One region of the Brucella sp. LJL56 genome, then DNA from elsewhere that is predicted to be linked to it. Evidence: predicted binding sites of a transcription regulator. Region 1 holds the regulator's gene; each other region holds the start of a gene.

Region 1 (7,469 bases):
GATTGCCGTTTCGAACGACAAAGCTGCCTGACGGAAAGGATTAAGTCATGTCCACCGACATTCTGCGCAAGATCGAGGCATACAAGCGCGAAGAAATCTCTGCGGCCAAGGCCGAACGCACCGTCGCCGATCTCAAGGCGCGTGCACAGGATCAGGAAGCGCCGCGCGGTTTCCTCAGCGCGCTGGAGGCCAAACGCGCTGCTGGTGAATTTGCACTGATCGCCGAGATCAAGAAGGCAAGCCCTTCGAAGGGCCTCATCCGCCCTCATTTCGATCCGCCAGCACTTGCAAAAGCCTACGAGGCCGGCGGTGCCGCTTGTCTTTCCGTACTGACTGATACGCCATCCTTTCAGGGAGCACCGGAATTTCTGACAGCAGCGCGTAACGCTTGCAGTCTCCCAGCCCTGCGCAAGGACTTTCTGTTCGATACATACCAAGTGCATGAAGCGCGTAGCTGGGGTGCGGACTGCATTCTGATCATTCTTGCTAGCGTCGATGACGATCTGGCAAAGGCGTTGGAAGAAACCGCGTTCGATCTTGGCATGGATGCACTCATCGAAGTTCACGACGAAACCGAGATGGAACGCGCACTGAAGCTTTCGTCGCGTCTGCTCGGCGTCAACAATCGCAATTTGCGTACGTTTGAGGTTGATCTCGCCGTGTCGGAACGCCTGTCGAGAATGGCACCTTCCGATCGTGTTCTGGTTGGTGAAAGCGGCATATTCACACACGAAGATTGCCTGCGTTTGGAAAAATCCGGAATCGGGACCTTCCTCATCGGCGAGAGCCTGATGCGCCGGGAAGATGTCGCGGCGGCCACCCGTGAACTCCTGACCGACAAGGCCTGACCAATGACGTCCAAGCTCACCCATATCGACCAGACCGGTGCTGCCAATATGGTGGATGTTGGGGCCAAGGATGAAACTGAACGCCAAGCCACAGCCGAAGGATCGGTCAGAATGAAGCCGGAAACGCTGGCGATCATTCTGGAAGGCAATGCCGCGAAGGGTGACGTCATTGGCGCTGCGCGTCTAGCAGGCATCATGGCGGCAAAAAAGACCGCCGACCTGATTCCCCTCTGCCATCCGCTTATGCTGACCAAAGTCGCTGTCGAAATCGAACCGGATCAGGCACTACCCGGTTTGCGCGTTCGCGCACTCGCCAAGCTCAAAGGACGCACTGGCGTGGAAATGGAAGCCCTCGCTGCCGTTTCCGTAACGTGTCTTACCATCTATGACATGGCCAAAGCCGTCGACAAACATATGGAGATCGGCGGCATCCGCGTTACCGAAAAAAGCGGCGGCAAATCAGGTGACTGGACGGCATAATCGCTGAACCTTGTTCTGGATCAATTCTTCCAGACAGGCTTTATGCTCTAAACGGGTCCACAATTCAGTTCGAGAGGAAACACCATGTCCCTTCTCCCGGTCGATGAAGCACTGGCCCGCATCCTGAAATCTGCGGAACCGCACGGCAAAGAGCAAGTCACCTTGTCCGATGCGGGCGGGCGCGTGGTTGCAACACCTGTGCTGGCGCATTTTCTCCAGCCGCCTTTCGACGGGTCGGCAATGGATGGTTACGCCCTGATCGCACCGGACAACATCTCTTATCCAGTCGTTTTCGACATCATCGGTGAATCGGCGGCGGGCAATCGCTTCGAGGGCAAATTGGGGATCGGACAGGCGGTTCGCATTTTCACCGGCGCGCCATTGCCCAAAGGCACAGACACAATTGTCATTCAGGAACATACCGAGCGTTCGGGTAACCGGCTCACTGTTCACGAAGGAATAGAGCCGGGACGGCATATACGCCGCGCGGGGCTCGACTTTTCGCCTGGTAATATCGTCATTTCGAGCGGACGTGAGCTGGATGCCGCTGCCCTGTCGCTCGCCGCTGCAAGCGGACACGCGAAAATCGACGTATTCCAAAAACCCAAGGTGGCAATCGTCGCGACCGGTGATGAGCTTGTCGCGCCGGGTGAAACACCCGGAAAAGACCAGATTGTTGCGTCAAACAGCGTCGGAATCGCTGAAATCATAAGGCGAGCGGGCGGCAGCCCTGAAGATAAGGGGATTATTCCGGACGATCCTGCCAAGATCGAACAGGCTATAGCAGACAGCCTGCAAAGTGGCATCGACATTCTGGTGACGATTGGCGGCGCGTCCGTCGGTGATCGGGATTTTGTGCATGGCGCGCTTCAGAAATTGGGCGTCAATCTCGATTTTTGGAAGATAGCCATGAGGCCGGGCAAACCCCTGATGTACGGACGCATCAGTGTGAACAGCAAAATTGTGCATGTTATAGGCTTGCCAGGCAATCCCGTTTCGAGCCTCGTCTGTAGCCTTGTCTTTCTCCGTCCGCTTGTCGCCAAGCTTGCCGGAACCAGCCTCGATGCCGATATCCGGCCCGCAAAGCTGGACGCGACCCTACCTGCGAATGACCACCGCCGCGATTATATCCGAGCTACAATCGAATCAACCCCGGATGGAACTCTGATAGCAAAGCCATTTCCAATCCAGGATTCGTCTATGCTTTCGGCTCTCGTCGGCTCGAAAGCACTTCTCATCAGGGATGAGAACGCCCCAGAGGCTGCGGTCGGCGACGATTGCCGTGTCCTCATGCTATAGATTTGACACAACTTTCGACCTCGATAATGCATGAAGAACAACATATAATCTATTGTAAATTATATATTATTTAAACTTCACATTGCCCTGACTTGCAAATAAAGCTCTGCAAGCATGGCATTCCGTTCGCTCTCGGCTCAAGCGTTAATGATTTTAAAACCATTGCAGAACAAGACTGGAACATATAGTGTTCGTTCTGGTTTTGTTTTTCTCGATTCTTGGCCGGGAGGGTGTCGCGCATGTTAACCCGTAAACAGCACGAGCTTCTGCTGTTCATTCATGAACGTCTAAAAGAAACGGGCATTCCCCCGTCTTTCGATGAAATGAAGGAAGCGCTCGATCTGGCTTCAAAATCGGGTATCCATCGTCTGATCACCGCTCTGGAGGAACGTGGCTTCATTCGTCGTTTGCCGAACCGAGCACGTGCGCTTGAGGTCCTGCGCCTGCCGGATTCTATTGCTCCAGGGCTCAATGCACAAAAGAAGTTCGCTCCTAGCGTTATCGAAGGTAGCCTTGGCAAAGCGCCGCCGCCTCCACCGTTGCGCCCTGCCCCTGTGGCCACGAATGACGACACGTCTGCAACTGTTTCCGTGCCGGTCATGGGGCGAATTGCTGCTGGTGTGCCGATTTCAGCCATCCAGAATCAGACCCATTCCCTCAACCTTCCGCCAGAAATGATTGGTGCGGGTGAGCATTACGCTCTCGAGGTCAGAGGCGATTCAATGATCGATGCCGGAATTTTCGATGGAGACACAGTCATCATCAAGCGTGGCGAATCCGCAAATCCTGGTGAAATCGTCGTCGCTCTCGTCGATGACGAAGAAGCCACATTGAAGCGCTTTCGTCGTAAGGGTGCATCCATCGCGCTCGAAGCAGCCAACCCTGCCTATGAGACACGAATCTTCGGCCCTGACCGAGTACGGGTTCAAGGTAAGCTTGTTGGCCTGATCCGCCGCTATTAAGATGTTTCCGGCAAAAAGAGAAACGGCTTTGCGCTGGAAAATGCGTAAAGCAAAGAGATAGAGCGTATCCAAAGTTCCCTTTTAGCCGGGAGCCTTCCAGGATTATTCGCAGCGATTTGCATCATCATTGGCGTCTGATGAACAGCTCGCTGCATTTTGGGCAGAGCGGGATTTTGGTTTGTACTCGCGTTCCGCTAAACCGCGTGCCGGACGTGAATGGATGCGATGCAAATGCCAGGGACGGCTCGGTGTATCGACAGCAAATGTTATCCGGCTGTCCTGTTGCAGCTCAGATGTTGGCGATGCCGCCTCAGCTTTCGTTGTTTTGGGTGAAATTAAGGATAAGGCCTGAGGAGTTCGGTTTTGTTCTGCTGCTTTTCCGAGTCTTATCTCCACAGATCCCTTTAGCGCCAGATCGCGTTTACTGATGCTCAGAGTTGTTGAGCGCCCGCACGAAGATTCCTTGCCAGGAACAGCGAGAATGACCACATCGCCAATGTTGCAGGCGATCTCTTGCATCGCGATATCTGCTGTGTAGGCCAGTGTGTGGCCATCGCGCAAGTTGATCGTGCACAATCCATCTTCACATTCGAACCCATCCGAATCCGTTCGTTTTCTGTTTTTGCCCGATGGCGGTGCAATGAATTCTTCGACCAGATATGCTGTTTTCCAATTATCGACTGTAAATTGCGACGGACGGCTCCGATTGACTGCAAATCTCCCATCAGCCAGTCGGACTCCAACCAGTTTGGCATCTTCTGATACCACGATGTCGGGAAAAGGTTCCCTGACGAAAGCAGCGAACCCAAGAACGATGAAGGGCAGCGCCAACACCTTCAGTCTAGTCGACAAAACAACAGCCAGAACAAGCGCAATGGTCCAGAAAACGAGAGTGAGTGCAGGCATGGCGCCGGGATTGCCATCGGGGGACCACGCCGCAACAAAAGAGGCAATGTGTCTGACAGCGAAGATACCCCAGCCCACGATCTGCAAAGGCACCCAGTCCAGTTGCAATGGCATCAACACAAGGCCGAAGACAGCAAACGGCATTACGAGAAGAGCTATTACGGGCTCAGCGAGGACATTTCCTACCAAACCGAACGGCGCTGTGTTGTTGAAATGATAAGCTGCAAAAATCCCGCTCGCCAGTCCGGCAATGAGCGAGGTACCAGCCGCAGCCGTGATAGGCTTCAGGACTTTTCCAGCGAAACCATAGGTGGTCTTCCCACGCTTTCCCGCTCCAACCTGCCCGATCACGTTGCGCTGGCTCCACCAGGCAAAACCTGCAATCAACGCGGCCGTAGCCGAAAAAGACATTTGAAAACTCGGCCCCAATATTTCATGCGGCGAGATTGCAATCATAGCTATGGCCGCAATCGCCAGATTACGCATACTGATCGCAGCACGGTCCACCAGCAATGCACCAAGCATAACCGCGATCATTACATAGCTTCGTTGTGCGGCCACATCCGCACCCGACATCGCAAGATAGAAAGTACAGCTTAGCAGGGAGAGAAATGCCGCATACTTCTTCACGGGATGCCGCACGCTAAAGGCCGGAAAAAGAGCGAAAAGAGAGCGCAACGTCAGCATGACGACTCCGGCTGCAAGCGCCATATGCAAGCCGGAGATCGACAGAATATGCGCAAGCCCCGCTTTGCGCAGATCTTCATTCGTCTGCTCACTAATCCCGGCCCGCGTGCCTGCTACGAGTGCCGAGGCGACACTGCCATCCTCCCCACCTATCACTTCCTCGATTCGTTCAGACACCCGAACACGCAACATGGCAATCCACTGGGAAATTTCCGCAGTCAGTTCATCTGGCGGAGAAACCGTCGCCACTTTGGGTGTTCCGAGAAAGAAACCATTGGCGCCAATCCCATTGAAATAAGCGTGAAACGAGAAATCATAGTTGCCGGGGCGAACCGGGCCTGAAGGGGTTCGCAATCGGACAAAACCCGTCAGTCCGCCGCCGATCACCGTCGATGCAGGAATGTCCCTTGCATTGACGCGGATGCGCTTGGGCGGAAAACGGAGTTTGGGGCGTTCGGTCTGGAGCACATCAAGCGTTATCCGCCAGCTTTCGTTATCCTGATACTCCAGCGCAATAACCCGTCCCGTCACACGTGTCGCTACATCGGAGCCCAGCATCGGCGTTGCACGACGCTCCGTCTCCCATTTGCCGACCACAAGACCGGCTATCAAAGCGATGGCCAACGTTGTGCCTTGCGTAGCGACATGGTGCCTTCGCGTTGCAATTCGCAAACCGACGGCGATCGCAAGCATGGATAGAAGTGGTGTCCACGCAGGTTCGAATGAGAGCGTAAAATAGATGATTGCGCCAACACCGGCGAAAACTGGCAATAAGAGAAAAAATACGCCTCGCCCGGCTTCAGTTTCAATTGCTGCCCTGACCTGATCAGTTGCAACGAAGAGAATGGAGAGTAGACGCTCACGCCGGCTGAGCACAGGCGGCTTGACCAATTCCGGATTTGCCGGAGGTTCTGTTTCATTCTGGGGCCAAGCCTCTGGCAACAAAGCACGCAACAGACCATCGGGCATGCTTCTGACAAGCGCCCGCTCGTTAGCATTGCTCGCTTCCCTGATGCCTGTCATGCCCCCGCCTGACCGCAAAAGTTAGCCCAAACCGCCGAAATACCCCGAAAGAACGACGGCACATCAGCACGAAAGGGATGTGAAACCCTTGCGCACATTGCTGCCTATGCTACATGAACCGCAGCCGAAATCGAGTGGGTTCGCATCACGAACCCCGATTGCCTGCCGGAGTTTCTCCCGCAGGCGTTAGAATTCAAGTTTGCGCCAGTGTCTCGGCATTCGCCGCTACTCTCAAAAGGCGCATGACATAGTGGAGCTATCATGTCGAAACCGGTCGTTACCCGTTTTGCCCCCTCGCCCACGGGGTATTTGCACATCGGTGGTGCGCGCACTGCCTTGTTCAACTGGCTCTACGCCAAGCACAATGGCGGCAAGATGTTGCTGCGCATCGAAGACACCGACCGGGAACGTTCCACAGACGCCGCGACCGCTGCCATTCTCGATGGGCTGACCTGGTTAGGTCTGGATTGGGACGGCGACGCCATCTCACAGTTTGAACGCGCACCTCGCCATCGTGAAGTAGCGGAAGAACTCGTCGCTCTTGGGAAGGCATATTATTGCTATACAACGCCAGAAGAACTGGAAGAAATGCGCGAGAAAGCACGGGCGGAAGGCCGCCCGCCGCGCTATGATGGTCGCTGGCGTGATCGCGATCCGTCTGAAGCGCCTGCAGGCGTGAAGCCCGTCGTCCGGATCAAAGCTCCGCAGGAAGGCGAAACCCTCGTTCGGGATGCTGTGCAGGGCGACGTGCGTTTCCCGAACAAGGATCTCGATGATTTCATTATTCTGCGTTCCGACGGTACGCCGACTTATATGCATGCGGTTGTGGTCGACGATCACGATATGGGTGTGACGCACATCATTCGCGGCGACGATCATCTTACCAACGCCGCGCGACAGACCGTAATCTATGATGCGATGGGGTGGGACGTACCGCAAATGTCGCATATCCCCCTCATTCATGGTGCCGATGGCGCAAAACTCTCCAAGCGTCATGGCGCCCTGGGTGTCGATGCTTACCGTGCAATGGGCTATTTGCCCGCAGCCCTGCGCAACTATCTCGTGCGCCTCGGTTGGAGTCACGGTGATGACGAAGTCATGTCGACCGAGCAAATGATCGAGTGGTTCGACGTCAAAGATATCAATAAGGGCGCAGCCCGCTTCGACTTTCAAAAGCTTGAGGCAATTAACGGCCTCTATATGCGTGCCAGCGATGATAAAGCGCTTTACGACGCGCTCGTCACCGTTCTGCCGGAAATCGAAG
Region 2 (7,469 bases), on a different contig from region 1:
GGCGACTTCCGGCTTGCGCACGGCGACGCGCACACGATAGCCGCGTTTGGTGAGAGCCGCCACGACCGCGCGCCCGACAAAGCCGGAGCCGCCGAAAACGGTGACCAGTTTCGGCCTGTTGTGGACTTCGTTCGGTTCGGTCTTCATCCTAAACTCCTGCATGAAAGCCAGTTGCGCCACTTTCGAACAGTGGTCGCGATGCGTCTGTATTGCCGGTGATTTATCGCCTTTTTGCCACAAGGCAAAGGGGACTTGTTGTCACGATCATGATAGCGGGGCTTTTTCCCATGTTTAACGCTTAATAGAGCTTTGAGATTTTGCTGCTTGCTGTTAAATCGCGCGCATGAGCACACCACTTGACCATATTCGCAATTTTTCGATCGTCGCCCATATCGATCATGGCAAATCGACGCTGGCCGACCGCCTCATTCAATTGACGGGCGGGCTGGATACGCGCGAGATGAAGGATCAGGTTCTCGACTCGATGGATATCGAGCGCGAACGCGGCATCACCATCAAGGCGCAGACCGTCCGTCTCAATTACAAGGCGAAGAACGGCGAAGATTATGTGCTGAACCTGATCGACACGCCCGGTCACGTCGACTTCGCCTATGAAGTCTCGCGCTCGCTGGCGGCATGTGAAGGTTCGCTTCTCGTGGTGGACGCTTCCCAGGGCGTGGAAGCACAGACGCTGGCCAATGTTTATCAGGCCATCGACAACAACCATGAAATCGTGGTGGTGCTGAACAAGATCGATCTCCCCGCTGCCGAACCTGAGCGCGTCAAGAGCCAAATCGAGGAAGTGATCGGCATCGATGCGGCGCAGGCCGTGCATATCTCCGCCAAGACCGGAATCGGCATCGAAGATGTACTGGAAGCCATCGTCACGCAGTTGCCCGCGCCGAAGGAAGGCGACCGCAATGCGCCGCTCAAGGCCATGTTGGTTGATAGCTGGTACGATTCCTATCTCGGCGTCATCGTTCTGGTGCGCGTCATCGACGGTGTGCTCAAGAAGGGCCAGACCATCCGCATGATGGGCACGGGTGCGAAATATCCTGTTGAACGAACCGGCGTGTTCACGCCGAAGATGGTTCAGATGGATGAACTCGGTCCCGGTGAGCTTGGCTTTATTACCGCTTCGATCAAGGAAGTGGCCGATACCCGCGTTGGCGACACGATCACCGAAGATCGCCGCCCCACCGAAAAGATGCTGCCGGGCTTCAAGCCTGCACAGCCGGTGGTGTTCTGTGGGCTGTTCCCTGTCGATGCGGCAGATTTCGAAGACCTGCGCGCTGCCATGGGCAAGCTGCGCCTCAACGATGCGTCGTTCTCGTTTGAAATGGAAACCTCTGCGGCGCTCGGTTTTGGTTTCCGCTGCGGCTTCCTCGGGCTTCTGCATCTTGAAATCATTCAAGAGCGCCTTGAGCGCGAGTTCGATCTCGATCTCATTACGACCGCGCCTTCGGTTGTCTATCGCCTGAACATGCAGGATGGTTCGCAGAAAGAGCTGCACAATCCGGCTGATATGCCGGATGTGGTAAAGATCACTGCGATTGAAGAGCCTTGGATTCGCGCAACCATCATGACGCCCGATGATTATCTCGGTGCCATCATGAAGCTTTGTCAGGAGCGTCGCGGCCTCCAGATCGATCTGACCTATGTCGGCCCGCGTGCGATGATCACCTATGATCTTCCGCTCAACGAAGTCGTTTTCGATTTCTACGACCGCCTGAAGTCGATCTCGAAGGGCTATGCCTCGTTTGACTACAATCTTTCAGATTATCGCGAAGGCGATCTGGTCAAGATGTCGATCCTTGTCAACGAAGAGCCCGTGGATGCATTGTCGATGCTGGTTCACCGCTCGGCGGCTGAAAAGCGTGGTCGTGTGCTTTGCGAAAAGCTGAAAGAGCTGATCCCGCAGCACATGTTCAAGATCCCGATCCAGGCGGCAATCGGCGGCCGCATCGTGGCGCGCGAGACGATCTCGGCACTGCGCAAGGACGTGACGGCCAAGTGTTATGGCGGCGATATTTCGCGTAAGCGCAAACTTCTGGACAAGCAGAAGGAAGGCAAGAAGCGTATGCGCCAGTTCGGCAAGGTCGAAATCCCGCAGGAGGCCTTTATTCAGGCGCTCAAGATGGGTGATGATTGATCCAGTCGTATAGCTTTATTATGAGCGATTTGACGAATTAACGGGTTGAGATCGAGGGGGCGCTTCTGCGCCCCTTTTTTGTTTCCCCATTCAAAACATAACGGGAACATATCGCGAGTTGACATGGTTAACGAATCCACTATTATTAGATTCGGATTCCTAAACCGGTAAAATGTGAACACTAAAACAGAAAGATAGATGGTTAATGCGATGCGCACGCGGGAGGTAGACTTGATAGACCCAGCACTTGCCGTCATCGCAAAGTATGGAGATGAAGATTTAGGGCTGGAGATTTCGGTGTTGGCCAAAAAGCTGCGCGAAATAGTCAAGCCTACCAATGAGGACTTGTTGCCCTTACAGGGACGGAGCGATGACAGACTGAGTCAAATCATCCGTAACCTGGTGAGCCATAGAACTTTAGATAAGAAAGGACTGGCCGAATATCGCAAGGGTACCTCCTTGACGAGAGGTAGTTATGTTTTGACTGATCTCGGTCGTGCTTCTGTCAAAGAATCTTGGGCAAGAAAGCTCAAGTAATTTGAATGCCTGTGAATAGTGGAGAAAAGCTCATGAAAAGAAGAGAATTAGCCAATTCTGTCTATGAGCGCCGACAGTATCGGCTTTAATTTAAAGGGCCACAAAACCCACCGACTCGAACTCGATGCGTAATGTGACCCATGGTGTCAGCGGACATGCCCGAACCCGCTGGACGGAAAATATCGGGAATGCGACGCTAAACAGCTACAGTGTTTGAATCGCACTTCTGAGTTTTCGTTTCAAGAGGGCTTCTTGAAATGGAGGTCAAAATGGCTCCTTCTTTTATCCCGAGCTACACGCTCACCTTTGATGATGCAGTGAAAATTTGGTTGCGGCATTGGGCTGGAGAATTCCAGAACCGCATCGCAGCGAATTTTGATGTTAATCCTGCCCGCGTGAACGAAGTTCTTAAAGAGCGCAGGCATCTAGGCAGTCGCGAAGCAGCGTTGTTGCAGAGGTCAGCTTAACGAAAAGGCCAGCACCAAACCGGTGCTGGCTTTTCTTTTTCAAAGAAAGGAATCCTATGGCTACCAACCCACCAAAAGGTGATGGACACCGTAATGGTGCTGTTCGAGATCGCTCACAGGTCTATAATCCGAAGACGGAAACTTGGACTAAGCGAGATAGTGACACTGGCCGTTTTATGGATGGCAAAAAGGATGGGACGCCTTTCAAAGGTGTCCGTAAAGAAAAGTAAGCTATGATTATGGAGGCTGACGCAAGCGGCAGCCTCCGCACCCTAATAGGATTCATCAAGTGCCTGATCTTCCTCGCATTTCCATCACCTACTGCACCCAATGCAATTGGCTGTTGCGGGCGGCGTGGATGGCGCAGGAACTGTTGCAGACTTTCGGGCAGGACTTAGGCGAAGTGACGTTGCGTCCGGGGACCGGCGGGGTTTTTGAAATCCGTGTGTTGATGCCAGATGGTCGCGAAGAGCTGATCTGGGAACGCAAGCGCGATGGCGGTTTTCCTGAAGCCAAGGTGTTGAAGCAGCGCGTGCGTGATCTGGTCTGGCCGGAACGCGATCTCGGTCATTCGGACCGACCAGCTAATATTTGATGAGCCGTTGTGTTGCCCGCCCCTTTGACAGGCTGAGAATGAAGGGCGAGTTGTGCGTTTCCCTCGTCCTTCGAGACGGCACTTTGCGCCTCCTCAGGATGAGGGAAATAGCAGCGTCGCTATTTTAAGCCGAAGCAATTAGTCCTCATCCACCACGCGCAAACGCATTTGGGTGGGGGTGCTTTCCGCCTGCCGTGATTGAGGGCGGGATACTTCCTCTGCGGGCGCGGGGCCGAATTCCAGCGCCTCGATCTTCGCACCGCGCTTCGTGACCTTGCTGGACGACACAAGAATATCGTCAATATCCTTGTTGGCCTGCACGAAGTGGGTTTGAAGCTTGCGCACGCGCTCGTCGAGACGGCCGACATCTTCCATCAGCCGGATCACTTCGCCCTGAATCACATGCGCCTGCTCGCGCATGCGGGCGTCTTTCAGGATCGCCTGAATGACCTGAATCGACAGCATCAGCAGCGACGGCGAGACGATGACCACTCGCGCCCGGTGTGCACGCTGGATCAGCGCCTCGAAATGCTCATGAATATCGGCGAAGATCGACTCCGATGGCACGAACAGGAAAGCCGTATCCTGCGTTTCACCGGGGATCAGATATTTGTCGGAGACATCCTTGATATGCACTTCCATGTCGCGGCGAAACTGGGCGACTGCTGTTTTGCGCGCCTCCGGCTGTTCCGTTTCGCGCATCGAATTCCAGGCTTCGAGCGGAAATTTCGCATCGATCACCAGCGAGGGCGCATTGTTGGGCATGCGCACAAGGCAATCGGGACGGGTGCTGTTGGAGAGCGTTGCCTGAAACTCGTAGGCACCCTGCGGCAGACCGTCGGCGATGATCGCTTCCATGCGCGACTGGCCGAAAGCGCCGCGCGTCTGCTTGTTGGCGAGGATCGCCTGCAACTGCACCACCTGTCCGGCGAGCGACTGGATATTGTTCTGCGCCGTGTCGATGACGGCGAGACGCTCCTGCAATTTGGCGAGGTTTTCATGCGTCGAACGGGTCTGTTCGGTCATGGTCTGGCCGATGCGATGCGTCATGCCATCGAGTCGCTCGCGGATCGACTGGTTGAGTTCCGCCTGTCGCGAACCGAACACTTCCGCCATGGTCTGCATTCGGCCCTGCATCTCGGCTTGCGCTTTGAGGATTTCCGCCATGCGATATTCGGCATCGCGGGCACGGTCTTCGGCCTGCGCTTCCGCGACTGCGCGAAGCCGGGCAGAGCGTGTTGCCGCGATCAGAAAAATGGCAAGACACAGCACCAGCACGACGATGCCCGCAAGCAGGATATTCCCGAGCGTGAACGACGTGGCGCCGAGCTGCAGAAGCGGCTCATTCAAGAGATTCTGGTTTTCCATGAGAGAAGCTTAGCTGATTCGTGCCGCCTTGATGAGATCAAAACAAGAACATTTTGCAAAGTGTAATTGACGATTCTCACGCGAGCTATTACGTGAAAGCCCATGTCTGTAAAACCGCTTGTCATCCTTCCCGATCCCGTCCTGCGCCAGGTTTCCAAGCCTGTGGAGCGCTTTGACGACCATCTGCGCAAATTCGCCGGCGACATGTTCGACACCATGTATGATGCGCCGGGCATTGGTCTTGCCGCCATTCAGGTGGGCGAGCCGATCCGTATGCTCGTCATCGACCTTGCCAAGGAAGGTGAACCGAAAGCGCCGCATGTCTTCATCAATCCCGAGATCATCGGCATCACGGATGAAGCCAGCACCTATGAGGAAGGCTGCCTTTCGATCCCGGATTATTATGCCGAGGTGGAACGGCCAGCGGCCATCAAGGTCAATTATTTCGATGCCGACGGCAAGCCGCATTCGATCGAAGCCGACGGACTGATGGCCACCTGTCTGCAGCATGAGATCGACCACCTGAACGGCGTGCTCTTCATCGATCATATTTCCAAGCTGAAGCGCGATATGGTCATCAAGAAGTTCAAGAAGCTCGCCAGCCAGCGAGCATCGAAGAGAGTGCTTTAATGCGTGTCGTTTTCATGGGGACGCCGGAATTTTCCGTGCCGATCCTCACCGCCATTATCGGTCACGGTTATGAGGTTGTTGCAGTTTATACGCAGCCGCCGCGTCCGGCTGGCCGTCGCGGGCTGGAGCTGACCAAGTCGCCGGTGCATGAGAAGGCCGAACAGTTCGGCATTCCGGTGTTCACGCCGAAAAGCCTCAAGGGCGCGGAAGAGCAGGAGGTTTTCGCAAGCCTCGAGGCCGATGTCGCGATTGTCGTGGCTTATGGCCTGCTGCTGCCGCAAGCCATTCTGGATGCGCCGCGTCTGGGTTGTTATAACGGCCATGCCTCGCTGCTGCCGCGCTGGCGCGGTGCTGCTCCGATCCAGCGCGCCATCATGGCGGGTGACAGCGAAACCGGCATGATGATCATGAAGATGGATGCAGGGCTCGATACTGGTCCCGTTGCCATGGCGGAAAAGGTCGCGATTACGCCTGACATGACAGCAGGCGAACTGCATGATCGTCTGAGCATGATCGGCGCCGACCTGATGATCCGTGCGCTGGGTGCGCTGGAGCGTGAAAGCCTTGCCCTGCAGCCGCAGGCGGAAGAAGGCGTCACCTATGCTGCCAAGATCGAGAAGACCGAGGCACGCATCGACTGGTCGAAGCCTGCTAAGGATGTGCACAACACCATTCGCGGACTGTCGCCCTTTCCTGGTGCCTGGTGCGAGATGGAAATCAACGGCGCTGCCGAACGTATAAAACTTCAGCGCTCGACGCCGGGTGAGGGCAAGGGCGAGCCGGGTACGGTGCTGGATGATCGCTTGACGGTTGCTTGTGGTGAGGGTGCCGTGCGGCTCGTCACGCTGCAACGCTCCGGCGGCAAGCCATTGCCTGCGCAGGAGTTTCTGCGTGGCGCACAGGTCATGAAGGTTCTGTAGGCGGTGCCGCGCTACAAGCTCACTGTCGAATATGACGGCACGCCCTATGTCGGCTGGCAGCGGCAGGAAAACGGCCATGCGGTGCAGAATGCCATTGAACTGGCATTCAAGAAATTCTGTGGCGAAGACCTGACGTTAAGCGCTGCGGGCCGCACCGATGCTGGTGTTCACGCGACGGCACAGGTTGTCCATGTCGATCTCACCAAGGATTGGGGCGCAGGCAAGGTGCGCGATGCGGTCAATGCGCATCTGGTCATGGCGGACGAGCGCGTCAGTATCCTGAATGTCGAGAAGACGACGGACACATTCGATGCGCGCTTTTCTGCGCGGGCGCGGCATTATCTCTACCGCATCCATAATCGCCGTGCGCCTCTGGCTATTGATTATCAGCGCGCATGGTGGGTGCAGAAGCGGCTTGATGCTGAAGCGATGCATGAAGCGGCGAAGCGGCTTCTGGGAGAGCACGACTTCACCACGTTTCGCGCAACGCAATGCCAGGCCAAGAGCCCGATCAAGACGCTCGACCGGCTCGACATCACTCGGATTGGTGACATGATAGAAATGCGCGTTTCGGCGCGGTCCTTCCTGCACAATCAGGTCAGGTCCTTTGCAGGCAGCCTGATGGAAGTGGGCGTGGGTCGCTGGACAGCGGATGATCTGCAGTCTGCTTTGGAAGCCAGAGATCGCAAGGCCTGCGGGCAGGTTGCCCCGCCTTATGGGCTTTATCTTGTTGGTGTGGACTACGCCTTTCCGTTCTAAGATCGAGGCATTCGCGCCATCTTAGCTTAATAGGCGTGCGG
Region 3 (7,469 bases), on a different contig from region 1:
GATCATTGACTGAGAAGAAGCGGCTGCGGCTGGGAGGCTACGCGCAACCATAGGCATGCGATTGGCTGGAACTGCGGAAGAACTGCTCATGGATGACTGCTTCATCTGGTTCTCCTGTTCTGAACTCACGCCCGACAGGCGTTCAGTGGAAGGATATGCCAGTCCCACAAAGACCCCTTGGACGAACTAGCGAATTCGTCCAAAACTCCCCGCCAGGCCTATTCTTTGGCCAATACGATTACGCCGCAAAACAAACCCGTTTACGAACTGGTGTCTGAAAGAACGCGTCAGGTGCCATCAGGTTCCCTCCAACCCAGGATAAATCTCTGACAATGCAGAAAGATGACTGGAGAGGTTAATGATTGATTGCAAAATTCAATAAAATTTTAACCAAGTAATATTTCCCTATTCACAAGGAGGGTATGCGCTCAACTCCCGGCGAAGAGAAAAACAAAAAAAGCCCGGCTAAAACCGGGCCTTTTTGAAAGAAAGAGAAGTAGGCTTATGCAGCTTCTACTTCATCATCGTCGAGGTCAGCTTCAGCGTCGGCCTTGCCACGCTTCGGTCCCTTGGCAAGGTTTGCTTCGATCAGACGAACAGCTTCGGTTTCAGAAAGCTTGTTCACGGCAGCGATCTCACGTGCCATACGATCAAGGGCAGCTTCATAGAGCTGACGCTCGGAATAGGATTGTTCCGGCTGGTTCTCAGCACGGAAAAGATCGCGAACGACTTCCGAGATCGAGATCAGATCGCCGGAATTGATCTTTGCATCATATTCCTGGGCGCGGCGTGACCACATGGTGCGCTTTACACGTGCGCGGCCCTGTACGACCTTCAAGGCGCGCTCAACATAGTCGGTCTCCGACAGCTTGCGCATACCGATGGTAGCGGCTTTGGCGACCGGCACCTTCAGGCGCATCTTGTCTTTTTCGAAATCGATCACGAAAAGCTCGAGCTTGTGACCTGCCACTTCCTGCTCTTCGATGGTGACGATCTGGCCGACACCATGAGCCGGATATACGATGGCCTCACCGGCCTTGAAACCGCCACGCGCTACTGGAGACTTTTTCTGCTGGGATGACATACGCTTCATTACTCCCTGTTGTGCCCGGCGCGACCCGCCGGTTGACACATGATGTTCGACCGCGCTCCGGAGGAATGAAGCACGGAAGTTGGTTGTCGGCTTGGAACTGAAAACGTATCTGACGACAAATCTAATCGACCGGGTGTACGGTGAGGGGGACGACGCCAGATCGCAATCATCTTCCCCGGTGCCATTCAGCCCGGTACTAAAGATCAGCCCTTTCAGAGATTAACGCATAGCGCCACGAATTGACGTCCAGTCACCGAAATTATGGAAGCAACCTAACACAATTTCGCGAAAGAATCAACAAATTGCCAAATATGTCGCATCTGGCAACTCAACACGCCTAAAAGATAGGCGTTTTCCCGTGATTTCATTCGTCTTCTGTCCCTGCATTGCAGAAAAAGCAAGTGATAACCCCTGCAATTCTACAATGTTCGACAACCTGACAGTTTTAACAGGCCGAACTTGCATGTTCCTGACGCGCTAAGTCTTGTGGAACAAGGACATACTTACAATATCGTCTCTATAGCATAGCAGCCTGACAGCACTTCCTGCAACGCCGATCCGGCATTAGTCGCCGCTACCTGGTTCTGCGGAGAAATACTTATCCAGCTTTCCAGCAACGCCGTCCATTTCCTTGGCTTCCGGCAGGGCGTCCTTCTTGGCAGTAATATTGGGCCATTTTGCCGCATATTCGGTGTTCAGTTCCAGCCACTTGTCGAGGCCCGGCTCAGTGTCGGGACTGATAGCCTCGGCAGGGCATTCCGGTTCACATACGCCACAGTCGATGCATTCGTCGGGATTAATGACGAGCATGTTTTCGCCTTCGTAGAAGCAATCGACCGGACAGACCTCGACGCAGTCCGTATATTTGCAGCGAATGCAATTATCGGTCACGACATACGTCATCGTCGAACTCCTGTTGCCGCCCGAATTCCTGAATAGGCAGCTTATCTATCCTACAGCTTTGCGCCGATACTCCGGCAAGCCGACAATTGGCTCAGGACTTTGGAATATCTCGCCACGAAGTCACTGTGCACGGAAATGGTGCGGGTCTCAGCCCGTGCCCTTTTATGACCCCATGCCTTTCTATGACAATGCGTGAGGTAACGATTTTATCCTGTCATGACAAGGGTACAAACGCCGCAATGTCACGAAGTCGCGCACATCTGAAACAGCATTTCGTTTGAGGGGTTTCGCGTGGAAAAGGCTTTCGCCAGAACGGTTTGATACGCAATTTCTATCACCGCCGTAAGTTACCTGCGGCAACACGTCCAGACTGGAGCTGATCCCAATTTAGTGGAATCACAGCAACAGCCGGAACTGTCATTGCAGGACATCTCGCCACGCAGACCATTCCCACATACGGGAGATACACTCTAGTTTCCGCGTAAGCGATCCGTTTCGCGACGTTCTTTCTTGGTCGGGCGCCCTGCCCCGCTCTCGCGCTGCGGCGTTGCGGCCACTGGTGCCATCGCAGTCGCTGATGCCGGTGGCGGCGTAAGATCTTCATAAAGAAGCTGTGCTTCAGGCGCCGGGCCGCGACGTTCACCCGGAGCAAGTATCTTGTAAACGAGGATGCGCCGGTCGAGCGTAATGGTCAGTACATCGCCGACCTTCACCTGATGAGCGGCCTGGTCGATCTTGTCACGGTTGACCCGGACTTTGCCGCCAACGGCGAGTTTCGCCGCCAGCGATCTTGATTTGACCACGCGCGCGAAGAACAGCCACTTGTCGATTCGCTGTCTTGCGCCCGTTTCTGCAGTCATCTTACTTCTTCATCTGCTCTTTCAGAGCAAGAAGCTTGGCAAAAGGCGAATCGGGATCGATACGCGCAGGACGTTCCTGCTCCACCCGTTTGCCGCCCTGATGGCCATGATCGCGCTTCTGCTGACGCTGATTGCCACCACGGAAGTCACCCTTGGAACCTTCGCGCTTGCCTTCGCCGTCGTGACGCTTTTGCTTGTCGAAGCGCTTGCCGCCGCGATCGTTACGCGCCTGCTGGTCTGCGCCGCCTTCGGACTTGCGTGCCTCGCCACCCTGATCACGGTTCTGATGACCGCGATTCTGATTGCCACGATTTTGACGCTGACGGTTCTGATCCTGATTGCGGTTGCGGCCTTCGAAACGACCCTGACGCCACAGAAGAACAGGCTTTGGCTCTTCAGCCACCGCTTCTGCCGTTTCATCCGGCTGGGTGGCTTCCGCGGCTGCAGCAGCGGCTTCTTCCACCTTGGCTTCGGTTTCTGCCTCGGCTGCAACAACCGGTGCCGGTACAGGTTCAGCCGCTGGCACAGCAGGCTTTTCAGCTTCTGCGACCGGTGAAACACCCGTTTCCTTGGCTGCAGCTTCCGCTGCAAAGGCATCGAGTTCGGCAAGCTTCCCTGCTACGGCAGCCGCGTCCATGGCCTCGTGACGATAGCCAAGGCTCTTCAGGATCTCTTCCATATCATCGGTGGTCGCACCGAGAATGGACATCATGGCCGGTGTAACAATGAAGCGTCCGCCATCATAAGCGCCATCTGGACGAGTGCCCGACCCCGGACGCCAGGCAAGTGCCGGGCGAATGAGGTCGGCAAGACGTTCCAGAATATCGATACGCACGGCGCGACGGCCCAGCACACGATAACCTGCCAGACGGTAGAACATCGGATCGAAAGCCGGATCGACCACGACCGAGGTACGGCCCGCAGCCAGCACATTCACGACATCGCCATAACCGGCGCGTTCGCGGCCATCATTCTTCAAGGCCCAGAGCAGCGTAATGAGGCCGGCCGGAGCTGGCTTCAGCAACATGGGCATGAAGACATGATAGGCACCGAAACGCACACCGAGACGGCGAAGCGCCGCGCGCGAATCCTGATCGAGGCCACGCACTTCCTCTGCCACATCGCGGCGCGGAAGAATGCCAAGATTCTCAACGATCTGGAATGCAAGACCGCGCGTCATGCCCGTCAGGGCATCGGCGGCAGCCAGATCGGTGAGCGGCTTCAAAATGGTTTCGATATGATGAGCTACGAAACGTTCGATGCGCGCGGCAACTTTGTCGCGCGCCGCTCCGGTAAGCTGTTCGTCGGCCAGGATCACCGCACGCGGCTTCAGCAGCTCATCGCCCGCAACCAGCGTTGCGACCGTTGAGCCAACCCAGCGCATAACGCCGTCCGAGCCGAGCGCGAAATCGCCATTCGGCGCAGCAGCAAAGCGCTCCGCGCGACGTTCAAACTCGGCGGCCAGCGCCTTTTGTGCAGCCGACTTCACCGCCTTGGCGTCCGGCCCCTCGGCCTGAACGTCAGCGGTAAAACGGAATCCTTCCAGTTGCCCGACATTATGGCCTTCGACAATCACGTCTCCGGCCGGGCTGATTTCTGCTTCAAGCATGGCATTCTCTCTCAGGCGCCTCATAAGCACGCTTGTCCTGCGGTCTACAAAGCGTTTCGTCAACCTTTCATGCAGCGCGTCGGACAATCTGTCCTCAATTTCGCGCGTCTTTTCCTGCCAGTGTGTCGGATCGGCAAGCCATCCCGGCCTGTGCGACACGAAAGTCCAGGTTCGAATTTGCGCCACACGATGCGACAGGGTATCGATTTCCCCCTCTGTGCTATCGGCGCGGCGCAGTTGTTCGCTCATATAATCTTCATCGACGCTCCCTCGGCGGACAAGATCCTGATAGATGGTTGCAATGATATCGGCATGCTGCGCCGGCGCGATCTTGCGATAGTCGGGCAGCGCGCAGGCGTCCCACAAGAGCTCGATCCGTGCCGGTGTCTTTGCGAGCCGCACAATCTCGTCGTCTTTCGACAAATTTTCAAGCGCTTGTTGATCGACGGCTGGCAAAGCTTTGGCCAACCCTTCGACCGGCGCGGGTGTCTCCAGAGAAAATCGCAAGGATTCGAGCGATGAAAAGTCGAAACGGGCAGTACGCCATTGCAGAACTTTCACCGGATCGAAATTATGCGCTTCCACCCGCTCGACCAGTTCTTCGTCGAACGGACGCACCTGGCCGGTTACACCGAACGTGCCGTCACGCAGATGTCGACCGGCGCGTCCAGCGATCTGTCCCACTTCGGCGGGCGTCAGATCACGGAACTGATAACCGTCAAATTTGCGGTTCTGCGCGAACGCGACATGATCGACATCGAGATTGAGTCCCATGCCGATGGCATCGGTCGCCACCAGAAAATCGACATCGCCCGACTGGTAAAGCTCGACCTGCGCATTGCGCGTCCGCGGGCTGAGCGCTCCCATCACGACGGCAGCACCGCCGCGCTGGCGGCGGATCAGTTCGGCAATCGCATAAACTTCATCCGCTGAAAAAGCGACAATGGCCGAACGATTCGGCAGGCGCGTGCTCTTCTTCGAACCGGCATAGGCCAGATGCGACAGACGCGGACGCGTCACCACATTTATGCCGCGCAAGAGCTTTTCCAGAATAGTGCGCATGGTGGCGGCGCCGAGCAGGAGCGTTTCCTGGCGCCCGCGCAAATGCAGGATGCGGTCGGTGAAAATATGACCGCGCTCAAGATCGCCAGCCAATTGCACTTCATCGATTGCCACGAAAGCCGCGTCGGTGCGGCGCGGCATGGCCTCGACCGTGCAGACGGAATAGCGCGCACCGGGCGGCACGATCTTTTCTTCCCCCGTCACCAGCGCGACATTAGCCGCCCCCACCCGTTCCACGACGCGACTATAGACCTCGCGCGCCAGGAGGCGCAGCGGTAGGCCGATCATGCCGCTTCCATGCGACAACATACGTTCGATGGCCAGATGGGTTTTGCCGGTATTGGTCGGCCCCAGCACCGCAGTCACGTCGCGGCCACTCAAGGTCAGCGGCAAATCATGGGCAGGGAGTTGGTTCATGCCAATAATCGGGTTCCCGGTACAAGCGCCCGTCACGGGCTGGATGCTGGTTCTTGCGATAGCACTATACGACCTGCACCGAAAGCGCTCCTGTTAAGTTTCAAGTATGGACGAGTTGCCAATGTTTCGACGACCGATATGCAGCCAGTCAATAACGTGTCGATTAACAATTGGAACGACTCTGGAACGAATCGGCGACGAATCGCTGACTCCGAAGTCTTCGCCTTTTGTTCACGGCAACATATAGTGATCGTAACACAAAAACCCACCATATAATGAATCGGACGGTCCGCTTTTCTGTATTCTTCTGACGCGAAACGACAAGGCTGTTAACTTTTGGAAAAACCTGTCAACGGGCTGTTTCAACGGCAACGGGATTCTTCAGAAAGTCTTAATGATTACTGATGGTTCGGTCACGTCGAAATCGATGAAAATCCAATTTCCATTAACCTTCAGGCCAAAGCCGGAACGAATCGGCGACGAATCGGCGATCTGCAAATTTTCTCCATTTGTTCTCACCACATCTGGTAGTCAGTGACCTTGGCACGCCATAGAAAAGCAAACCCGAACCGACTTGGACGGCCCTGTCACCAGCTTCGCGTTAACTTTTCCGGCAATTTCATCACGCCGACGACGGTGATTTCAAGCGTCTCATTGCGGAAACAAAAAGGCGGACGGAGCTTATTTCTCCACCCGCCTCAAGGCTTGTTATGGAAGTATCAGTCGCGCTCGACACACAAAGCGACGCCCATGCCACCGCCGATGCACAACGTCGCCAGGCCGCGCTTGGCATCACGGCGCTTCATTTCATAAAGCAGCGTGGTCAGAACACGCGCACCCGATGCGCCGATAGGGTGACCGATAGCGATCGCGCCGCCATTCACATTGACGATATCCGCATCGAGACCGAGATCGCGCACGACAGCACAAGACTGCGCAGCAAAGGCTTCATTGGCTTCGACAAGATCAAGATCGCCGACGCTCCAGCCTGCCTTTTCCAGCGCCTTCTTCGTTGCCGGAATCGGGCCTGTGCCCATGATCGAGGGATCGACGCCAGCCGTTGCCCAGGAAACGATGCGCCCAAGCGGCTTCACACCGCGTTGGGCGGCTTCATCCGCATCCATGAGCACAACCGCCGCCGCTCCGTCATTGATGCCGGACGCATTGCCAGCGGTGACCGTACCTTCCTTGTCGAAGGCCGGCCTCAGCTTTGCCAAAGCCTCCATCGTCGTGCCGGGACGGATATATTCATCAGCCGAAACAACGATATCACCCTTGCGGCCCTTCACGGTGAAGGGAACGATTTCATCCTCAAATCTGCCGGCACTCTGTGCCGCCTCTGCCTTCTGCTGCGAGGCCAGTGCGAACTCATCCTGATCGCCGCGGGTCAATTGCCACTGGCGGGCAATATTTTCAGCAGTGATGCCCATGTGGTAACCATTAAAGGCATCGATCAGACCGTCCTTCAGCATGGTATCGACCATCTTGAAGTCGCCCATCTTCACGCCTGACCGCAAATGGGCGC
Region 4 (7,469 bases), 170 kb from region 1:
TCGAGATCGGGAACAGACCCGGAGTATTAGAAAGTCGTATATTGCCTCAGGGCATGATGTGACCGCGCTGGCCGTTATAGCGACTAACGCTTTTATTCTCAGGTCCTTGCCCGCTCAGACAGAGGAGTATCCGCAAAAAAGCCGGGCACTGGGCCCGGCTTCCAATTACTCTCTTTGCCTGCCGTTTATTCAGCAGCCTCTGAACTGCGCTTGGGACGGCGTTCCAGCAGTTCCTTGAGGAAGTGGCCGGTATAAGACCGCTTCTCCTGCACGATGTCTTCCGGACGGCCCACGGCAACAATCTCGCCGCCGCCATCGCCACCTTCCGGTCCAAGGTCGATCACCCAGTCGGCAGTCTTGATGACTTCGAGATTATGCTCGATCACTACGACCGTATTGCCCTGTTCGACCAACTCGTGCAGCACTTCCAAAAGTTTTGCCACGTCGTGGAAGTGCAGGCCGGTCGTCGGTTCGTCCAGAATATAGAGCGTACGGCCCGTTGCACGGCGCGACAGCTCCTTGGCGAGCTTCACGCGCTGCGCTTCACCGCCCGACAGCGTCGTTGCCTGCTGGCCAACCTTGATATAGCCGAGGCCAACCTTGACGAGCGTTTCCATTTTGTCGCGTACGGCGGGTACAGCGGAGAAGAATTCCGCGCCTTCCTCGACCGTCATGTCCAGCACATCGGCGATGGACTTGCCCTTGAACAGGACTTCCAGCGTTTCGCGGTTGTAGCGCTTGCCGTGGCATACGTCGCAAGTCACATAGACATCAGGCAGGAAGTGCATCTCGATCTTGATGACGCCATCGCCCTGACAGGCCTCGCAGCGTCCGCCCTTCACGTTGAACGAGAAGCGGCCCGGCTGATAACCTCGCGCCTTGGCTTCCGGCAGGCCCGCGAACCAGTCGCGGATCGGCGTGAAGGCGCCGGTATAAGTTGCCGGGTTGGAGCGCGGGGTGCGGCCAATAGGCGACTGGTCGATATCGATCACCTTGTCGAGGAATTCCAGCCCTTCGATACGGTCATGTTCCGCCGGGTGTTCGCGCGAGCCCATGATGCGGCGCGAAGCAGCCTTGTACAGGGTTTCGATCAGGAAAGTGGACTTGCCGCCGCCTGAAACGCCGGTGACGGCGGTGAAGGTGCCGAGCGGAATATCTGCCGAGACATTCTTCAGGTTGTTGCCGCGCGCGCCCACCACCTTGATGCGCTTGGACTTTGAAATCTTGCGGCGTTCCGCCGGAACGGCAACTTCCATCGTACCCGACAGATACTTGCCGGTCAGCGAGTTCGCATTGGACATCACGTCCTGCGGCGACCCCTGGGCAATGATCTTGCCGCCATGAACACCTGCCGCCGGGCCGATATCGACCACATAGTCGGCAGTCAGGATCGCGTCTTCATCGTGCTCAACGACGATGACTGTGTTGCCGAGATCGCGCAGATGGCGCAGCGTGTCGAGAAGGCGGGCATTGTCGCGCTGATGCAAACCAATGGAGGGTTCGTCCAGCACGTAAAGCACGCCGGTCAGGCCGGAGCCGATCTGCGAGGCAAGACGGATACGCTGGCTTTCACCGCCCGACAGCGTGCCGGAATTGCGCGCCAGCGTCAGATAATCAAGGCCGACATCGTTGAGGAACTGCAGGCGCTCGCGAATCTCCTTGAGAATGCGGGCGGCAATTTCGCGCTGCTTGTCATTGAAGCTGCCATCGACGTCGCGGAACCAAGCGTCGGCCTTGCGGATCGACATTTCCGTGATCTCGCCGATATGTTTCATGCCTATCTTGACCGCCAGCGCTTCCGGCTTCAGGCGATAGCCATTACAGGAAGGGCAGGGCGTCGAGGCCATGAAGCGCTCGATATCTTCACGCGACCAGGCGGAATCGGTCTCCTTCCAGCGGCGCTCCAGATTAGGGATTACGCCTTCAAAAGGCTTCGTCGTCTGGTAGGAGCGCAGGCCGTCATCATACTGGAAGGTGATTTCCTTGCCCTTGGTGCCATAAAGAATGGCCTGCTGGGCTTCTTCCGAAAGATCGGCCCATCGTGCGCCAATCTTGAAGCCATAGGCTTTGCCAAGCGCTTCCAGCGTCTGATTGTAGTAAGGCGACGAGGATCGCGCCCATGGCGCAATCGCGCCATCCTTCAATGCTGCCGTTTCGTCGGGAACGATCAGGTTCGGATCGATGGCCTGCTGCGTGCCGAGGCCATCGCAGGTCGGGCAGGCGCCGAACGGGTTGTTAAACGAGAACAGGCGCGGTTCGATTTCGGGAATGGTGAAGCCGGAAACCGGGCAGGCAAACTTTTCCGAAAACAGAATGCGCTCATGCGTTTCGTTGGCCGATTTGTTGGCTGCGCCACCTTCCGCCGTTTCTTCGGGCGGCAGCGGCTTGTCCGCGAACTCGGCAACGGCCAGACCTTCGGCAAGCTTGAGGCTGGTTTCAAGACTGTCGGCGAGGCGGGTCGACAGGTCAGGGCGCACCACGACGCGGTCGACGACCACATCAATGTCGTGCTTGTACTTCTTGTCCAGCGCCGGAACGTCGGCGATTTCATAGAAGGTGCCGTCTACCTTGACGCGCTGAAAGCCCTTTTTCTGAAGCTCCGCCAGCTCCTTCTTGTACTCGCCCTTGCGGCCGCGAACGATGGGCGCGAGGATATAAAGGCGCGTGCCTTCTTCCAGCGCCATGACGCGATCAACCATCTGGCTGACCGTCTGGCTTTCGATGGGAAGGCCGGTCGCCGGCGAATAGGGCACGCCCACGCGCGCAAAGAGCAGGCGCATATAGTCGTAAATTTCGGTGACAGTGCCGACAGTCGAACGCGGATTGCGGCTCGTCGTCTTCTGCTCGATGGAAATGGCGGGCGACAGGCCGTCGATCTGATCGACATCCGGCTTCTGCATCATTTCGAGGAACTGGCGCGCATAGGCCGAAAGGCTTTCGACGTAGCGGCGCTGGCCTTCCGCATAGATCGTATCGAAGGCAAGCGAGGATTTGCCCGAGCCGGAAAGCCCCGTCATCACGATCAGCTTGTCGCGAGGCAGATCGAGATCGACATTTTTTAGATTGTGTTCGCGCGCGCCACGTATGGAAATGAATTTCTGATCGCTCATTCCGCGTCCTGCCTGCTCATGATGCCATGGATAAACGGGCGCCGAATGGTGAAACACGTCGCGCCGGTCTCTAATATGGGGTGAAACCCTCCAATAAGAAGGGGGCTCCGGTCATTCATCGGTGCACTCTTATCATTAGAACAAATATCGAACAACCAGCCTTCTGATAGGCGATACGAAATGTGAACGCAAGAGCGTTGACTGTCACTCCTGACAGGAGCAGACTACCCTAACTCGCTGATAGCGGAGAGGTGCCGCGGTGGGATGACACGGCATCGGCAAGAGGTCCGCAGGAGGCGGGGAGACCCAGTAGGGAGGTAAAGGAGCATGAGTCCACCTGACTACAGTGCCTAGCTTTCACAGAGATGAAAGCACAATCCGTTTCGGTTGCGGCAGCATCTTTTCGCAAGGAATGATGCGTCGTTGATCGAAAGTGTGATTGCCGACAATTTGAATTTGCGCGGAATGCAAATGGCCGTGCGCCTTTGTGATCCGAAAAGACCTGCCGACGAATTAATGTCGACACATGAGCATTGCTCAAACCCCAAGCCCTGCGCGCCAAAGATACAGTGAGCGGCAGGGCTTTTCCTTGGAAGCTGATGTGGTTTGCGAGATGCGGACGCTACGACTTCATAAGGATGATCGGTGAGGCCGTTTCGTAATTAAGGCAGATGCAGTTTTAGGCGCTGAAATACGGCAAACTGCATTTTCAGCATAGGAAATGGTGCAAAAACCCACTGAAATTTGTGGCGAACGTGTGACTTTTTAATGTCGGAAGGTTGCATTTTGAACAAAACAAGAACATAAACTCTGTGGACATTAACAAATTCACCGACCCGGATTGAGCACGTTTTGAGCCAGTCCTGTAAGGTGAACATATGAGTTTCTGGTGATGGCGCATCGTTGCGCCTGATCTTTCATTTGGAACGTGCCTCTTGTCTGTGCGAAGCCGTACGGAAAGAGCGTGCATGCAAGACCCGGAGTAATTTTTCGATGGCTGGTAGCGTCAACAAAGTCATTCTGGTCGGCAATCTTGGTGCCGATCCGGAAATTCGTCGTCTGAATTCGGGCGATGTGGTCGCCAATCTGCGCATTGCGACGTCGGAAAGCTGGCGCGACCGTCAGAGCGGCGAACGCAAGGATCGTACAGAATGGCACAGCGTTGTCATTTTCAACGAGAACCTTGCCAAGGTCGCGGAACAATATCTGAAGAAGGGCGCCAAGGTTTATATCGAAGGCGCGCTCCAGACCCGCAAATGGCAGGATCAGAACGGCAACGACCGCTATTCGACGGAAGTTGTGCTGCAGAAGTTCCGCGGTGAACTTCAGATGCTCGACAGCCGTGGCGAAGGTGGCGGCGAGGGCCGTTCGTTCGGCGGCGGCGGCAATCGCAACCAGATGTCGGATTATTCCGGCGGCGGCGGTGATTTCGGTTCGTCCGGCCCGTCTTCGGGCGGCGGTAGCGGCGGTGGCTTTTCGCGTGATCTGGACGACGAAATTCCGTTCTGAGAATAAATCTCATCCTGTTTATAAGTGAAGTTCGATAAGGCGCTGTTTTACAGCGCCTTTTCTATTGCACATACTTCTAAAATCGCTGATCACACAGTGTCGGTTGCGAGCTGGCAATCCCTGTCAGCGCGGTTTCTCTTCGAATGTAATCTGCTCACCGTCTTCTTTGGTGAATGAAGCAACAGGGTTTTCCAGAAGAGCCAGAACCAGTTCGGAGGGGCGGCACAGTCTGGTGCCTTTCGGTGTTTCAACAATGGGCCGATTGATCAAAATCGGATGAGTCATCATGAAGTCGATCAGCTCATCGTCGGTCCATTTTGGATCGGACAGGCCGAGTTCGGCAAAGGGTGTACCTTTCTCGCGCAGCAATTGACGCGGTGTAAGGTTCATGGCTGCAAGCAGCCCGACCAAGCGTTCCCGCGTGGGCGGATTTTGCACATACTCGACAATGACGGGTTCTTCGCCGCTGGCGCGGATCATCGCCAGGGTATTGCGCGAGGTGCCGCATTTCGGATTGTGAAAAATAGCGATGGTCATCAGATTTTCCCTGTCTGGGCGATGGCTTCCTATCGATGCCGTGTTCATACAATGCTTCGACATAATGTCGGGATAGTAGCAGATCGGTTTTGGATCAAAGCGCGCCGTTCATCAACGGATCGCCGGGATAGGTCTCAATTGAGAACTCCATATTGTCGGCTGAAAACCGTGTCAGCGAATACTGAATCGGCTTCCCATCTAGCTTCACATTGATAGCCTTGGCTGTCAGCACAATAGCGCCGGGTGAAAGTTTCAAATGTTTCAGATCGTCAGAATCGGCATGGCGGGCGGATATGACTGTGGACTTACGGAAATAATCCGCAATACCCGCTTTTCTGAACGCCACGGTGATTGAACCACTTTCCGCATAGTCCGTCGCAATTTCAGGAAAATTTTCGGCACTGATCCAGAGTGTCGCACGCGACACCGGGCGCCCATCGGCACTGTGCAAGGTTTCCAGCCGCGTGACAGGCGAACCGGGCTCAATCTCAAGGGCCTCGGCTATATCCGGTGAGGCCGGGGCTGTGCCGGAAGCGAGTAGACTTCCCTTCATATCGCGTACCTGCGAAGCCAGCGATTGCGAAATACGGGTGCGGCGGCCGATCTGATAGGTGAGGCGTTTTGCATTGGCCACAAAGGTGCCGCGCCCCTGTTCTGCCCGCAACACACCTTCCTGTGTCAGAGCTGCAATGGCGCTGCGCACTGTATGGCGATTGACGCCAAATCGGTCCGCCAAGTCTATTTCAGCGGGCATACGCGCCCCAGATTGCAGTTTCCCGGCCATGATGTCGCCGCGTATCTCGTCGGCAATCTGCCGCCAGATAGCTACACCGCTGTTTCTCTCAATCCGCCTGTTCTTTGTCATCAACTGTCATCGTCCTGTCATTGGCAGGGTATATCTATTCTGGTATTGTATAGTTGTCTATATAACTAGACAATTAATGCCATCACGTCAACAAGATTAGATAGGGCGGATAAGCTCATGCATACTCCCCGGCAAACTACGCGGCACAGCACAGGTGAAAGTGGAGACAGCTCCACTGCTGGAAGCAATTTGGCGCCGGATGCAACGCAGGCTGCACGTCAGGCCAGTATGGCGCTTCTCGCGCGCGCAAGTGGTGAAGAATTGAAAACGTTCTGGCAGAACTGGGCGGAAAAGCCTGAATTTGAAGTTCTGCGTGGTCCGGAAACCGGACTGGTCATGATGCGCGGCCGTATTGGCGGCGGCGGTGCCCCATTCAATGTTGGCGAGGCAACCGTCACCCGCGCAACTGTTCGTCTGGCGAATGGCTCGGTTGGACATTCCTACGCGCTTGGGCGCGATCAGGAAAAGGCGAAGCTGGCTGCATTGTTTGATGCGCTCTGGCTCGATGAAGCCACCCGCGATGCGATCGAAAGCAACGTGCTCAACGCATTGCGTGGTCGTGTCGATACTGCGGATGCAAAACGGCGCGGCGAAGCTGCTGCCACGAAGGTCGATTTCTTCACTATGGTTCGGGGAGATAACTGATGCTCCATTCTTCTTCTGCATTTGAAGGGGGACTGGCTGATCCAGTCAATGAAGCGCAGTCGGCGTTTCATGCAGTCATGCACGCAATGGCCAATCCTGGTCGTATCCATTCGCTACCAAGTACTGCTGCACCATCAAAGCCGCTCACACCGCAGCTCGGCCTGATTGCAGCAACGCTTCTGGATCACGATGCCAGCGTCTGGGTCGATGCTGAAATTGCAGCCAATCAGGACGCAACGGCATGGCTGACATTCCATACCGGTGCACCAATTGTTGATGACCAGTCGAAGGCACAGTTCGCACTCGTGACTGATGCGCAATCGCTGCCAGCACTTTCTTCCTTTTCTCAGGGTGACCCTGAGTTTCCGGACCGTTCGACGACTGTTGTTCTGGCTGTTTCTTCGCTGACGAGCGGGCAGGGTTTCTGCCTCAGAGGCCCCGGTATCAAGGATGAAACTGTGCTGAACGTCGATGGTTTGCCGCAGGATTTTGCCGCGCAATGGCGTGAAAATGGCGCGTTGTTTCCGCTGGGTATCGATCTGGTGCTCGTCGCTGACGGCAAAGTCGCAGCGCTTCCCCGCACCACACGTATAGCAAGTTTGGAGGGCTGATCCATGTATGTTGCTGTAAAGGGCGGTGAAACCGCCATCCGCAATGCCCACCGTCTGCTTGATGACCGCCGTCGCGGGGACCGCTCGGTTCCGGCACTGCGTCTTGATCAGATTGTCGAACAGCTTGGCCTCGCCGTTGATCGTGTGATGGCCGAAGGCTCGCTTTATGACCGTGAACTTGCAGCCCTTGCC

What was found. The regulator LexA, encoded in region 1, represses DNA repair genes until DNA is damaged. The targets are predictions, from matches to a motif close to TGTTCNNNNTGTGTTCNG.
Positions count from the first base shown of each region.
Region 2: a site for LexA is predicted at 5,153-5,170, ahead of ACYSN1_RS15630 (DNA recombination protein RmuC). Genes of this name have one in related genera too.
Region 3: a site for LexA is predicted at 6,116-6,133, ahead of ACYSN1_RS18915 (helicase-related protein). Genes of this name have one in related genera too.
Region 4: a site for LexA is predicted at 3,247-3,264, ahead of uvrA (excinuclease ABC subunit UvrA). Genes of this name have one in related genera too.

Region 1 is NZ_JBTXLQ010000001.1:94,370-101,838, reverse strand. Features, by position in the region: gene trpD (anthranilate phosphoribosyltransferase) at 1-31, shown strand, start outside; gene trpC (indole-3-glycerol phosphate synthase TrpC) at 48-848, shown strand; gene moaC (cyclic pyranopterin monophosphate synthase MoaC) at 852-1,328, shown strand; gene ACYSN1_RS00535 (molybdopterin molybdotransferase MoeA) at 1,413-2,627, shown strand; gene lexA (transcriptional repressor LexA) at 2,867-3,589, shown strand; gene ACYSN1_RS00525 (ComEC/Rec2 family competence protein) at 3,692-6,205, opposite strand; gene gltX (glutamate--tRNA ligase) at 6,467-7,469, shown strand, end outside.
Region 2 is NZ_JBTXLQ010000004.1:269,094-276,562, reverse strand. Features, by position in the region: gene ACYSN1_RS15655 (complex I NDUFA9 subunit family protein) at 1-147, opposite strand, end outside; gene lepA (translation elongation factor 4) at 344-2,152, shown strand; gene ACYSN1_RS15645 (hypothetical protein) at 2,384-2,689, shown strand; gene ACYSN1_RS15640 (hypothetical protein) at 2,959-3,156, shown strand; gene ACYSN1_RS15635 (Rdx family protein) at 3,446-3,751, shown strand; gene ACYSN1_RS15630 (DNA recombination protein RmuC) at 3,890-5,119, opposite strand; gene def (peptide deformylase) at 5,222-5,749, shown strand; gene fmt (methionyl-tRNA formyltransferase) at 5,749-6,669, shown strand; gene truA (tRNA pseudouridine(38-40) synthase TruA) at 6,673-7,428, shown strand; gene ACYSN1_RS15610 (hypothetical protein) at 7,455-7,469, opposite strand, start outside.
Region 3 is NZ_JBTXLQ010000008.1:122,777-130,245, forward strand. Features, by position in the region: gene ACYSN1_RS18895 (RNA polymerase factor sigma-32) at 1-105, opposite strand, end outside; gene ACYSN1_RS18900 (CarD family transcriptional regulator) at 503-1,084, opposite strand; gene fdxA (ferredoxin FdxA) at 1,658-1,996, opposite strand; gene ACYSN1_RS18910 (RNA-binding S4 domain-containing protein) at 2,467-2,856, opposite strand; gene ACYSN1_RS18915 (helicase-related protein) at 2,858-5,944, opposite strand; gene ACYSN1_RS18920 (acetyl-CoA C-acetyltransferase) at 6,664-7,469, opposite strand, start outside.
Region 4 is NZ_JBTXLQ010000001.1:261,312-268,780, reverse strand. Features, by position in the region: gene uvrA (excinuclease ABC subunit UvrA) at 186-3,110, opposite strand; gene ssb (single-stranded DNA-binding protein) at 4,104-4,619, shown strand; gene arsC (arsenate reductase (glutaredoxin)) at 4,743-5,156, opposite strand; gene phnF (phosphonate metabolism transcriptional regulator PhnF) at 5,251-6,024, opposite strand; gene phnG (phosphonate C-P lyase system protein PhnG) at 6,250-6,666, shown strand; gene phnH (phosphonate C-P lyase system protein PhnH) at 6,666-7,277, shown strand; gene ACYSN1_RS01280 (carbon-phosphorus lyase complex subunit) at 7,281-7,469, shown strand, end outside.